Regions from separate parts of the Pseudarthrobacter sp. CC4 genome, predicted to be linked through region 2. Evidence: riboswitches for the same ligand, from Rfam matches in the RefSeq annotation. Region 2 holds a riboswitch; each other region holds the start of a gene.
What was found. Region 2 has a riboswitch for cyclic di-AMP ahead of PV768_RS17560 (hypothetical protein). Riboswitches for the same ligand answer to the same signal wherever they lie in the genome.
Positions count from the first base shown of each region.

Region 1: it holds a riboswitch for cyclic di-AMP, as region 2 does, so the genes downstream of both, PV768_RS16150 (M23 family metallopeptidase) here and PV768_RS17560 (hypothetical protein) in region 2, are expected to answer to the same signal.
Region 3: it holds a riboswitch for cyclic di-AMP, as region 2 does, so the genes downstream of both, PV768_RS17080 (LysM peptidoglycan-binding domain-containing protein) here and PV768_RS17560 (hypothetical protein) in region 2, are expected to answer to the same signal.

Region 1 covers NZ_JARCCZ010000023.1:56,914-61,381, forward strand. The annotation lists gene PV768_RS16145 (transglycosylase domain-containing protein) at 1-806, shown strand, start outside; gene PV768_RS16150 (M23 family metallopeptidase) at 1,320-2,096, opposite strand; cyclic di-AMP (ydaO/yuaA leader) riboswitch at 2,102-2,268, opposite strand; gene PV768_RS16155 (hypothetical protein) at 2,699-3,364, shown strand; gene PV768_RS16160 (hypothetical protein) at 3,405-3,614, opposite strand; gene PV768_RS16165 (ArsR/SmtB family transcription factor) at 3,910-4,155, shown strand; partial or broken gene PV768_RS16170 (hypothetical protein) at 4,186-4,245, opposite strand; gene PV768_RS16175 (hypothetical protein) at 4,307-4,468, opposite strand, start outside.
Region 2 covers NZ_JARCCZ010000026.1:74,748-79,215, forward strand. The annotation lists gene PV768_RS17550 (response regulator transcription factor) at 1-643, shown strand, start outside; gene PV768_RS17555 (ATP-binding protein) at 651-2,177, shown strand; cyclic di-AMP (ydaO/yuaA leader) riboswitch at 2,273-2,433, shown strand; gene PV768_RS17560 (hypothetical protein) at 2,439-3,134, shown strand; gene PV768_RS17565 (glyoxalase superfamily protein) at 3,150-3,539, opposite strand; gene upp (uracil phosphoribosyltransferase) at 3,584-4,219, opposite strand; gene PV768_RS17575 (phosphatase PAP2 family protein) at 4,232-4,468, opposite strand, start outside.
Region 3 covers NZ_JARCCZ010000025.1:66,667-71,134, reverse strand. The annotation lists gene PV768_RS17095 (DNA alkylation repair protein) at 1-45, opposite strand, end outside; gene PV768_RS17090 (TraR/DksA family transcriptional regulator) at 42-401, opposite strand; gene PV768_RS17085 (lytic transglycosylase domain-containing protein) at 422-1,762, opposite strand; cyclic di-AMP (ydaO/yuaA leader) riboswitch at 2,002-2,202, shown strand; gene PV768_RS17080 (LysM peptidoglycan-binding domain-containing protein) at 2,206-3,039, shown strand; gene PV768_RS17075 (protein adenylyltransferase SelO) at 3,187-4,468, opposite strand, start outside.

The sequences.
Region 1 (4,468 bases), on a different contig from region 2:
ATGCAGCGGAAGACCTTCAAAACGCGGAGGAAGGATTTTATCGGTCCATGCCCGTCAACTACGGCCTTTACAACTCGATCAACACCGCTACTTTCGCTTCAGCAGCACAGCTGGACTTCTGCGGCATCCAGAAGGTCGTCGACTCCTTGGGCCTGAAGAACGGGTTGGACAGCTCGCCGGTCAATATGCACCAAGTGGGGAACCTGCTTGGAGCGATTGGCGTCTCACCGCTGAACATGGCCAACGCATATGCCACCTTCGCAAACGACGGAACATACTGCCCTCCAATTGCCTTGACCGAAGTCACCACCGCCGAGGGAGAGAGACTTCCTGTGCAGCAATCCAGCTGTAAGGCAGTCCTTAAACCGGAAGTAGCACGAGGCGTTAACCATGTCTTGCAGGATGTACTCAAGCGAGGCTCCGGCGTATACATCAGCCCAAAGGTCCAGCAGAGCGCACCTGCGGCTGCCAAGACAGGTACGTCCAACAACAATGGGGCGACGTGGGTTGTCGGGTACACCAGCGGCCTCGCCACCGCCTCATTTTTCGGCGACGCGCTCGAAGGCCAGCAACGGGCCGGCCAAAATGTCACAATCAACGGAAAGTTTTACAAGGGCATCGACGGGTACATGATCGCGGGACCCCAATGGGCCAATTACATGTCCCAGATCGCCGGGCTTTACCCAACAAATGACTTCCCTGCGCCACCTGCATCCATGATGAACTCCCAACCCTCGAGCCCCGCCACCCGTTCGTCGCCGACTGCGCCCAGCGCTGCTGCTTCGACCCAACCCGCCGGCGAATAGCACCCGCCGGCAAAGTTCAACTGCTCCCGCTGGCACCCAACCGCTCCCCCCAACGGGTCCCGGCACGACTACCAAGGACATGCAAAATGCTTACCCGATCAGTAATCGCCGCCACCAACGGCATGGCTTCTCTCACTACATCCCCTTCCCCCGGGCCCGGCAGCGACGGACTCAAGCCAGGACTGACTGCCGATCAAGTAACCCCCGGGTTCCTCGGATTCGCCATGACAGCCTTCATGGTCATCGGAGTCGTACTGCTTATGGTTTCGATGACCAGACGCATACGCAGGGTGCGTTACCGAGCCCAGTTCAGCTACACCGGACAAGCAAGCGAACAGTCAGTGGATGGCGACGAAAAAGATACCCCCAGGGTTGACAATTCCGGCAGACCCCAACATCCAGGGAAACCAGAAAGCGCCCCGCCCGTCACAGGCCCGCCATCAGACGGTTCCTGACGGACCAGTGCTTCCAGCAATCGGGCTGCGACGAGATCCGCAACCAATCTGACCGTTATCAGATGTAGGAGGACGGATCGACGGTCACATCATTGACCAAGACCTCGAAATGGAGGTGGCAGCCAGTGGAAGCGCCGGTTGTCCCAACACCTGCAATGAGTTCGCCCTGCGCAACTGCTTGGCCCAAGGAAACACCAATGCTGGCCAGATGGTTGTAGGTCGTCTTCAGCCCGTTGCCATGCTCCACCACGATTCGGTTGCCGCTGCCATACGGACTCCAGCCAGCCTCGATGATTTTGCCCGCACCGGCAGCGAATACCCCAGTGGAACACGCTCCCGTGAGGTCAATGCCGGTGTGCAACTCAGCGGCGGCTCCGGTGATGGGGCTGACTCGGAATCCAAAAGCGGAGCTGACATTCATCGAAGCCAGCGGAGCCCTCAGGCCCCGGGACGCAACACTGGGGGCGGCCTCAGCAGCCGTGACCACCGGCACTGGTGCTGCCACTGCTCCCGCGGGCTGCGCCGGTTGGGCCGGTGCGGGAGCAGGCTGGGAGGTCACCGCCGGGCTGTCAAAGGTCAGCACCGCACCCGGTGATGCAGATACCGGTGCCTCCGCAACAGGAAGTACGGAAACGGCGGCCCCGTCCCGGACTCCGGCGCCCAAATCCGCATGGGCGGCAGAAAGGGCTGTCAAGGCAATCATTCCGGTCACGGCGGCTGCGACACCCAGCCGCTGGCCGCGGACACGGACGACAGCCTCGTGAAAAATGGGGAGGCGGGGAGGCTTGGAAGCACGAAGGGCACGGCGACGGCCGTGTCCGGACTGGGCAGACAAAATAGAAGTCCTCTCGGCGCCGGCGAAGTTAGCTGTCGGATTCGGACGAATGGACTGTCCGGCCGAGGCGGACGACGCCTTGAACAGCGCCACCAGTCGGCTTCACCCCGAGACGCACCAGTGCGCCGTAAGTGGGTCCTCCACCCCCGCCTTGAGTAGGTCATAGTTCACGGCCGTCGGCGGGGTTTGGCGTAACGGACATGCATACCCTTCGGGGGTATACCCTTTCCAGACTAGCGAATGATTCGCAGATGTTACAAATCCGTTATCTGTAGCGGTGTGCTGGCGCCGGCGCCCCTTGGGTGCCGGCACCGCCCCCCTGAGCATTGTTCAGTCTCAGCAGCATTCTTAGAACGCGGCCGTGCTCCACACACTGCACGCCGGGCGGGAAATTCCCAGAGGAAACGGAGACGTCGTTACCAGAATGTGACAGACTTTGCTGGTTTGAAGTACGGTTTGATTTGTGCTGGCCTCTCCTTGAGGCGGCATTGCCTGGTGCACTTTGCGCCTGAGGCGGCCGGGTGCCTCCCGCCGCACCAACCTCCGGTATCGGCGCTACGGCTGCCTGCTCTCGCACTCCTGAAAAGAAAGACTCACCAGACATGACCGTTCAGAACGACCTCAGCCGTGAAGATGTTGCCTCCTATGAGGCAGAGCTCGCGAAACGGACTCCCTCGCTCTACTCGCGCTATATCGGTGCGATGCTCTACTTCATGGGTGCGGCCCTTATCGCCGGCGCCGTCGTGCACTATCCGGTCAACCCGGGCCTGTACACGATCATCTGCGTCGTCGGTGCGTTCGTGTTCCTCCTCGGCACCATCGTCAATGAGTTCGTGCTCGTCGATGAGCGCCCGATGCTGAGCCGGGCCATCTCGCTCGTCGCGTTCTCGCTCCTGCTCTCCTTCGGCGTCGGCCTGGTCGGCGGCGGAATCCAGCACTTCGAACAGTTCCCGGAGCGCAGCGCCTGGATGACTCCGATTGGCCTAGTGATGTCGTACGTCGCGTTTATCGCCAAGGATGCCAAGGGCGGCCTGCGCCACCTGGTCAGCCCGTTTGCCGCAGGTGTCGTGTTGGTCGCAGCGCTGACGTGGTTCGGTATGTCGGCCCTCGCAAGCACCATCGACTCCGAGAGCCACAGCCACGACTCCACGCCGGCACCGTCACAGGCACCCGCGGAGGCTCCGACCAGCGAAAACCGCACTCCCGACAAGCCGACGGAGGCCCCCGCAGCGCCCGCACCCGACACCCACACGTCGCACAGCCACTAAAGCCGAAACCCGGCATGCTCAACCGCACATGCGTCCGCTCCTATTCCGGGTAAGGGTCTGCCCCGTCAATGTGGGATCGGGCCGGTTCCGCGGTGGCGTAAAGGGAGTTGAGCTGGCGGTAGAGCGTTCGGGTGATGTAGCGCTTGAGGGATCTGCGGATTTCGCGGTAGCTACGGCGTCCCCGGGTGCGTCTGGTGACGTAGTCCCGTATTCCGGAGTCATGGATCCGGGTCATCGTGATGGTGGGCAAGGCCCGGTTGAGGCGTACCCCGAATCCACTAGACGGTCGATGGCCTCGCGAAGGTTGTCCCCGGCCAACCAGGGATCCTCCGGTGTCCAGGGCGTACCCGCCTCCGCCACTTAACACTCCTCACGTTCGGCCGTGTTTATGGACCGCAGTTAAGCAACGGCGCCCGCGGCGTGAACCGCGTGCGCGGCCGGTAGTTCGGGGCTTGTGCACCAAGTAACCAGAGGGTTGGGCTGGCTCCTGAACAGTTACCTGAGACCGAGGCCGGGGAGTCAGCCCCGGCAGACAGTACACCCCAGTGAAGGCTAGAAGGACCCGCCCTATCGAGGCAGCGCACCGCACGGAACTGACGGACGCTTCCGGAGTGCCCCGCACCGTGATCAGCCAGCACCTCGCCAAACTTCGCCTCAGCGGCCTCGACGACACCCGAAAGAACGGCCGCCACATCATCTACTCCCTGCGCGACGGACACCTGATCCGGCTCATCACCGAAGTCATCAACCACGCAGACCACATGGTTACCGGAGAAGCCCGCCACCGATGATCGGCCAGGACGCTGCCAGACCAGCCAGGCGCCCCCGATTTCCGCGACAGCGGCGAGCATGAACAACACGACGGACTTGGCAATGGGCATATTCCCTATCCTGTCATTGGCTGACTCGTCACGGTTTCGGCTCCCACCGGTCGAGGCTGGCTCACGATCCCTTTATATGTTGCGTTGGCGGAAAACTGCCCGGCTTGGCGTCGAAGTCGTAATGCTGGGTCGGGTAGGCATAGACATCGTTAGGCGTCATCAGCGTGGCGAAGAACGGGTTCCATCTGTCCGGGAACGGCATCGAGCGGGAAAGCGTCTGTCG
Region 2 (4,468 bases):
CTCTGAACTCATGAGCATGGGGCTGCGCATGGCGGGCTGGTCCGTGGCAGTAGCTGCCGACGGCCCGGAAGCGGTGAAGCTGGCCAAGGACTTCCGCCCCGACGTCCTGATCCTCGACGTCATGATTCCAGGGTTCGACGGCGTCGAGGTCCTGAACAGGATCCGCGCTTTCGCACCCGAGGTTCCCGCGCTTTTCCTGACCGCCAAAGACGCGGTCCAGGACAGGATCGTGGGCCTCGCTGCCGGCGGCGACGACTATGTGACCAAACCCTTCAGCATGGAGGAAGTCCTGCTGCGGCTGCACCGGCTGGTCCAGCGCTCCGGAGTTGCCGCCATGGACACTGCGGAACTGGTAGTGGGAGACCTTGTGCTCAACGTCGACACCCGGGAGGTGACCCGCGCGGGCGAGGAGCTCCAGCTGACGGCCACCCAGTTCGAGCTGCTGCGTTACCTCATGGAGAACCCAAAGCGCGTCATCAGCAAGGCCCAGATCCTGGACCGGGTGTGGAACTACGACTTCGGCGGGCAGGCAAACATCGTGGAACTCTACATCTCCTACCTGCGCAAGAAAGTGGACGCCGTGCACCCGCCCATGATCCACACCGTGCGGGGCGCCGGGTACGTCATCAAGCCGGCGGAGTAGGCGCGCCATGACCTCCGTGCACACCGCGGAGCCGCAGCCCCGGAGCTGGCTCAAACCCGCCACCTGGCACTTGCGCACACGCCTTATCCTGCTGGCCATGGCGCTGTTGATCGCCATCTGCGGTGCGGTGGGCGTAGCCAGCTACGCCTCGATGGACTCCTTCCTCACCCGCCAGCTGGACGAGCAGCTGAGCCAGGCCGCAACCCGCTCCAACGATCCCGGCCGGCTTCCCTCCGGCGGCTTCAACGGCAGGGACCCCCTGGATTCCCGCGGACAAAGCGTGGGAACACTGAACGCCCGCATCCTCAACGGCCAGGTCAACAGCGCCGGCTTCCTGGCCCCGGACACTACGCGCTCTGCGCTGTCCTCCGAGGACAAGCAGGTCCTGCTCGCACTGGCCACCGATGCCCGGCCCGTTGACCGCACGCTCTCAAACGGCGACTACCGGCTGATTGCGGTCAAGACCAGTTTCGGCGACGTCCTGGTCACAGGGCTCCCCCTGGCCGCCAAGGAGAGCACGCTGACGTCCCTGGTGTGGACCTTCGTGTTCGTCTCGCTGGGCGGGTTGCTCCTGATCGGGCTGGTGGGCACGGTCCTGATCCGCCGCACCATGAAGCCCCTTGAACAGCTCTCCGAGGTGGCCACCCGGGTTTCGCAGCTGCCCCTGGACGCCGGCGAGGTGGCACTTGCCGTTCGCGTCCCGCCGTCGAACTCCAACCCTGGAACTGAGGTGGGCAGCGTGGGGCACGCGCTGAACCTCATGCTGGACAACGTTGCGAATGCGCTGCAGGCGCGGCAGAAGAGCGAGACCAAGGTCCGGCAGTTCGTGGCTGACGCCTCCCATGAGCTGCGCACGCCGCTGACCGCCATCCGCGGCTACACCGAACTGATGAGAATGACGGAAAACTTCACTCCGGACGGGGAGAAGTCGCTGGCACGGGTGCAAAGCCAGTCGGAACGGATGACCGCTTTGGTGGAGGATCTCCTGCTGCTCGCGCGGCTCGACGAGGGTCAGCCGCTGAAGCTTGCCGAGGTGGACCTGACCCAGCTGGTGGTGGAAGGCGTCAGCGATGAGAAGGTCATGGCGCCAGGGCACACCTGGCGGCTGGAGCTCCCCGACGAACCGGTGGTGGTGAACGGGGATCCGTCCCAGCTGCGGCAGGTGCTGATGAACCTGCTCTCCAACGCCCGCAAGCACACCCCTCCGGGAACCACGGTGGTAACGGGGGTGGAGAAAACGCCGGAGGGCGCCGCAGTGGTGACCGTAACGGACGACGGCGGCGGCATTCCGCCGGAGTTCGTGGACCGGGTCTTCGCCCGGTTTGCCCGCGCAGACGCGGCACGTGCGGGGACCAGCGCGCCCGGCGCGTCCGCCGCTGAAGGAACCAGCGGTTTGGGGTTGTCCATCGTCGAGTCCATTGTTGAGGCCCACGGCGGACGGGTAACGGTGACGTCGCAACCCGGCCGCACGCAGTTCGCCCTGCAGCTACCCCTCATGCCGGGAATGGCACAAGGCGGCGCGCCGTCATCGTGACCTCCGTTACCAAAATGTGACTTATGCGCCGAACTCCTGTACCGTCGAATGGGTGCGGTCCCCGTTCGGGCCGCATATCCCGGGTTGACGCCAAGCTCTGCCACTTCCCGGATTCCTCTTGAACAACGGCAGAGGCGGGGGACCCACCGTCCCGGGCACTGACTGCCCTTGGGGTTAAGCCTGCACGTGTTTCTTCCGTGCGGCCGGATGCCCTCATCCGAACCCGACAGCTAACTCCGCAGGTGTGAGAGGCGATCTATTATGTCCAAGTTCCTTGTAAAACCACGCCCGAATTCAGGCACGGATGCACGCTCCACGCGTGCAGCAGGCAAATTCCCCTCCGTCGGCCGGCGCGCCGGACTGCTGGCAGCATCCTGCGCCCTCCTTGTTGGAGTTGGCGCTGCGGGCCAGGCCACCGACACGGGTGCCCGCGTGGCAGCCACCGGGGCGCAGGCTTCGGAGTCCCATTCCAAGCTGAGCATGGAGCAGAGCGAAATCCGGGCCAACCCTGCGCCTGAGCCCGCAGCCGAGCAGATCAACGTTGTCCCGCAGGCAGCCGAACCTGCTCCCGTTGCCGAGCCCGCACCGGCTCCTGCGCCGGAACCCGCTCCGGCCCCGGCACCCGAGCCCGCACCCGTCGTCGCAGTTAATGATCCCGCAGGCGCCCAGGCGTACGCCGCAGGCCAGCTGGCTTCCTATGGCTGGGCTCCGGACCAGATGCAGTGCCTGCAGACCCTCTGGACCAAGGAATCGGACTGGACCACCACGGCCACCAACCCGAGCAGCGGCGCCTACGGCATCGTCCAGTCCCTGCCGGCTGAGAAGATGGCCAGCGCCGGAGCCGACTACCTCACCAACTACCGCACGCAGATTAACTGGGGCCTGAACTACATCCAGGAGCGCTACCAGTCGCCGTGTGGTGCACTGAACTTCCACTTGTCGAACAACTGGTACTAGGCGGGATGCAGTAACCTACTTCTGCTGCTCCCCCGCGTCCCGGCCGGGGATGAACTGGACGGCCCACCGGTTCCCGTCCGGATCCGCGAAGTACACAAAATGGCCCCAGTCCTGCACGTCCACTTCGCTCACGTCCACCCCGTTGCCCTTCAGGTGCTCGTAGGCAGCCTGGATGTCGCTGACCACGAGCTGGAGGTTCGAGCCGGTACCCGGAGGCGCGTCCGTGAGCCCTTCCCCGATGCAGATGGAGCAGGCCGAGCCGGGAGGAGTCAGCTGGACAAAGCGGATGGAGTCCGTGGGCCGCTGATCGAAATCGGCATTGAACCCCACCTTGTTGACGTAGAAATCCTTGGCCCGGTCCACGTCGGACACAGGGACAAACACCAGTTCCAGTTTCCAGTCCATCCGCACAGGCTAGCCCTGCGGCCGGGAACAGGAAAGGCCTGGCTTTAGCCTGCGATGCCGTACAGCCGGTCGCCTGCGTCGCCGAGGCCGGGAACGATGTAGGACTTCTCGTTGAGCCTTTCGTCGATGGAGGCCAGCACGATGGTGACGTTGGCGCCGGAGAGTTCTTCCTCCAGCTTCGCCAGTCCTTCCGGAGCAGCAAGCAGGCAGATGCAGGTGACATCAGAGGCGCCGCGCTTGAACAGGAACTTGATGGCTTCGCGCAGCGTCCCGCCGGTGGCCAGCATGGGGTCCAGGACGAAGATCTGCCGGTCGGTAAGGTCCTCAGGCAGGCGCTCGGCGTACGTGATGATGTCCAGGGTTTCCTCGTCACGGGCCATGCCGAGGAAGCCCACTTCAGCTGTGGGGACGAGCTTGGTCATGCCCTCGAGCATTCCAAGGCCCGCGCGCAGGATGGGCACCACCAGCGGGGTGGGCTTGGTGAACGCCGTGCCCACGGTGGTGCTGACGGGCGTTTCGATGGTGACGGGCTCGGTGCGGACCTCGCGCGTTGCCTCGTAGGCGAGGAGCGTCACCAGCTCCTCCGTCAGCTGCCGGAAGACCGGGGACGGAGTGTTTTTGTCGCGGAGGACAGTGAGCTTATGGGCGACCAGCGGGTGGTCCACAACGAGAGTGCGCATTGGTCAAAACTATCACCCGGCCGCCGGCCCCCTCCCCGGCACTTCGCCGCTGGCCTCCGGCTCCCCGGTGTGGTCCTCGCGGAGGACGGGGTGTTCAAACGTGGGCGCAGGGCCCGCGTGCTCGCGGCGGCGTATCAGGTGGAACAGCCGGTGGGCGAGGATCACCATGGACACCCACGCAAGGCCAAGGAACCAGCCGGCCATCACATCGGTCAACCAATGGTGTCCCAGGAAAACCCTGCTCAGGCC
Region 3 (4,468 bases), on a different contig from region 2:
GATGAACGCCGCGGCGGCCGCCACACAGTCGGTCCCGCCGTTCATCGGCCACGTCCCGCGGCTGCGTGCCGGATGCAGAACGGTGTCCAGGGCCTGGCCTCCAGCCTTCCCTCCGCGATAGGTTCTCCACAAACCGCACAGATGCCGTACGTGCCGGCAGCGATCCGGGCCAGGGCGGCCTCCACCTGGTCAAGGCCGGCGGTGCTTTGCTGCAGCAGGGCAGCTGCCTGGGACAGCTCGAAGGCAATGGTGGAACCCTCGGGATCGTGTTCGTCGTCGACGTTCGAATCCTGGCGCGCAGAGTTTGCCGAGGCAATGTCGGCGCGGAGCGACGGGAGCAGTGCCACCTTCCGCTTCCGCTCCTCCTCGAGGAGGACGCGGAATCTTTCGAAATCAGGCATGGGAAAAGCCTAGCGCGGTGTCAGTACCAATTCCTGGCCACGGAGTGGTTCCAGGCCGAGCAGGGGGAACCGTACCGCTCGCGGATATAGCCAAGGCCCCACTCGATCTGTGTCCGGTAATTGGTCAGCCAATCGCTGCCGGCGCTGGAATACTTGCCCGGCGGCAGCGCCTGCGGGATGCCGTAGGCACCGGAGTACGGGTTGGTGGCCGTTGTCAGCCAGTTCGATTCCTTGGTCCAAAGCCGGGCAAGGCAGAGGAACTGGTCCGATCCCCAGCCATAGGCCCCCAGCCTGCCCGAGGCGTAGCTTTTGGCACCGGCAGGATCGTTGACCGCACCCGCAGGAGCAGAGGGAATTACGACGGCGGGCGGGCTGGGCGGCGCGGCAGGCGCCGGAGCGGGGACAGGCGGAGCAGGATCCGCCGGCGCAGGGTTGCCGGCCGGAGGATTTTCAGGTGCCAGATCGGCAGGAGCCGGACGCACGGGGGCGGGAGCAGCAGATGGCTGCGCCTTTGCCGCCGCGGCGGCTGCGGCAGCCCGTCGTCGTGCCTCTTCTCCGGCCGCGGCCCTTTTCGCCTCCTGCGCTGCTTCATAAGCGGCCAGAGCCGCCTGTCCACGCCGGAATTCACCCTCAACCGCCGCCGTCGTGCCCTTCAGGGACGCCAACTGCTCGGTCAGCTCCCGGTTGCGCTGCTGTTCTTCCGTAAGCTGGCGTGCCATGGCTTCCTGGGCCGATCGGGCCGCCGCAAGCTTTTCCGCCGCCTCGCCGGACAGCCGTTCACGCTCGGCCCGGGCGGCTTTCTCCTGATCGGCCAGTGAAGCCGTGACTTTCCCCGCGGCGGCTGCCTTGTCCACAAGGCCCGCCGTTTTGCCGCCCACCAGATGCACCACGTTGAGCCCGTGGACATTGTTGTTCCCGATCGCATCAAGGGCCACGAAGAACCCCATGTTCGTACCGCCCGTTTTGTAGGACTGGGCGGCCAGGGCTCCGATGTCCTTCCTGTGGCGGATGAGTTCGGCTTTGGCGGTCCCGGCCTGTTCCGCCAGCGACTCCACTCGGGCAGTGGATGCTGCCAACGCGGCATCAGCCGCTGCAGACTCAGCGGCTGACGCCACCGCCGCGTTGCCCAAGGCCTCCGACTGCGCCTGCAGCCCGTCCAACAGGCCTGCGATCATACCGATCTCTTTTTCCGTGCCGGCCTCGGTCAGCTTGGCCCGCTCCACGTCCTCCCACGAGGGGTAGCCACCAGGCGGAACGCCCTCGGCCGCGCCGGCCGGAGTCAGCCAAACGCTGCCGGCGAGGGCGGCGGCCAGCAGTATCCCGGGCAGGCGGTGCCGGGCATTTAGAACGGAACGGGACATAGTTCGGAAGCTTACCGGCTTCAACCTTCACTTCAAGGATGAGGGGCCTGCATCGTTATACAGCAGAGACAAGCCATCGACTTTCCACGGTGAAAGCCTGAGCGTGCGCGCAGTGCCCGCGACCCAGAGTCGATTCGTTTGCATAAACCGAGAGGAGAACCTCGCATGTTACCCAAACGTGACAATCGGCGCCGGGGCGGGTTATGGTCTTAAGGTGTCCCTCCCAGACGGGACATTCCCCTCAGCTTGCCGAGCCCTGCCGCTGAACCGGGAACCATCGCTATCCAGCTGGCAGGGACGGGGGAACCAAGTTTCCACGGCCTCTCAAGAGGCCTTGGGGTTAAGTCGCTGGCGCCTCCGTTCCTTTCGGAGTTGCTCCCGGCCGGGTATCTCCAGCCCGAACCCGACAGCTCACCCCGCAGGCATGGGAGAGGCGATCAACTGTGTCAAAAATTTCCACCACCGCCCGTCATCGCGCAACTCCGGCCCGCTCCATCATCCTGGAAGGACTGGCTGTTTCGGCCAAGTCCCAAGCCAGGACCCTGGGCCGTCCGGCGCTCGCCGTCGCAGCCGCATCCGGCATTGCCTTCGGCGTCGGAGCCCCGGCGCACGCCGGTGTGACAGGTCCGGACACCACTGAGACCACTAACATCCAGGCCTCCGCCGCCCCGGCAGCAGCAGTTGCAGCCCCCGCCGCCGCGGCCGGAACCGTCCATACGGTTGTATCCGGCGACACGCTTGGCGCCATCTCGGCCGCTTACGGCGTGGCCCTGGGCGATGTCCTGGCAGCCAACGGGCTTTCAATCTCCGCGGTTATCTACCCCGGCGACCAGATCCAGATCCCGGGTGCAGGCTACGCCCCGGCAGCTCCGGCCGCCGCACCCGCCCCGGCACCCGTCCAGACCGCCGCTGCCACGGCACCGGCGAACACGGGGATGAACCTGTCCTACGCCTCTGCCAGCACCGGCACGGGCACCGGAGCAGCAATTCTCGCCTCGGCTTACAGCCAGGTGGGCGTCGGCCAGGACTGCACCGCGATGGTGGAGAACGCCCTGCGTTCCGTTGGCCTGAGCGTCGGCGACCTGGCTCCCACCCAGTTCTTCCAGTACGGCACTGTTGTGGGTTCCCCCGCTCCCGGTGACCTCGTGATCACGGCCGGCCACGTGGGCGTTTACGCCGGCGACGGCCAGGTTGTCAGCGGCGGCGTGAACGGTTACAGCACCGAAGTCCACTCCATCAGCTGGCTGAGCGGCGCTTCCTTCGTCCGCGTAGCGTAACCAACGGCGACGGGGCAGTCCGCTCGCAGCGGGGCAGTCCCACCCTGTGGAAGGGGCTGGAAGGGGCGGCAGCCGGGTTTACCGGCTGCCGCCCCTTCCACGTTCTTAAGGGTCCTTGGGGCTCCCTTGGCTCCGCTGGAATTACGGCTAGGTGCCGCAGAAGGTCCGGTATTTGCCGAAGTCCTCCGGCGGTCCTTCCGTGTAGCGTTCCAGCCCCGGACGCTCCTGGAACGGGGACCGGACAACCTCAAGGAGGCGGTTAAACGGGTCAAGATCGCCCTCGGTGGCAGCGGCCAGTGCTTCCTCCACCAGGTGGTTCCTGGGGATGTACGCGGGGTTCACGCTGTCCATGAGTTCGGCGTCGGGCTTCAGCGCGGCCCAGCGTCCGGCCCAGGCATCGAAAGTCCCCAGGTCCGGCACCATGCCGCGGGCAGGCCTGGAGTTGCCCCGGGCGGCCTGTCCAAGGTTCCGGAAGAATTGCGTGTAGTCAACGGGTCCGTCCTTCAGCAGGCCGATCACGCCATCCACAAGGTCCGAGGCTTCGTCACGTTCCGGGCCTGCCGCAGGGCCGGCAGGCACGCCGAGCTTGGCCTTCATGCCCTCGAACCAGGCATCACTGTACCGGCCGCGGAACGTGCCTAGGGCCTCCACCGCGGGGCCGACAGCCTGTTCCTGGTCTTCGTTGAAGAGCGGCAGCATGGCCTCAGCGAGCCGGGCCAGGTTCCACTCGGCTACCACGGGCTGGTTCGCGTAGGCATAGCGGCCGCCTACATCGATGGAGCTATACACGGCGGCGGGATCAAACGCGTCCATGAATGCGCAGGGCCCGTAGTCGATGGTTTCCCCGGAGATGGTCATGTTGTCCGTGTTCATGACCCCGTGCACGAAGCCCACCAGCATCCACTTGGCCACGAGCTCCGCCTGGGCGGCGACCACTGCTTCAAACAGCGCCAGGTAGGGCTGTTCGGACCGGGCTGCAGCCGGATAGTGCCTGCTGATGGCGTGGTCCGCCAGCCGGCGCAGCAGGTCCATGTTCTCCGTGGCCCGGGCGTATTGGAAGCTGCCCACGCGGAGGTGGCTGCTGGCCACACGGGCCAGGACGGCGCCCGGCAGCATCGTGTCCCGGCGCACCGGCCGCCCGGTGGCTACGACGGCCAGGGCCCGCGTGGTGGGAATGTTCAGGGCGTGCATGGCCTCGCTCACAAGGTACTCCCGCAGCATCGGGCCGATGACGGCCCGGCCGTCGCCCGCGCGGGCGAAAGGTGTACGGCCGGAACCCTTCAGGTGCACATCCCGCAAGCGCCCGCCGTCGGCAACTATTTCGCCCAGCAGCAGCGCGCGGCCGTCGCCGAGCAGCGGTGAGTAGCCACCGAACTGGTGCCCGGCGTACGCCTGGGCTACGGGGGTCGCACCCGGGGGGAGGTAGTTG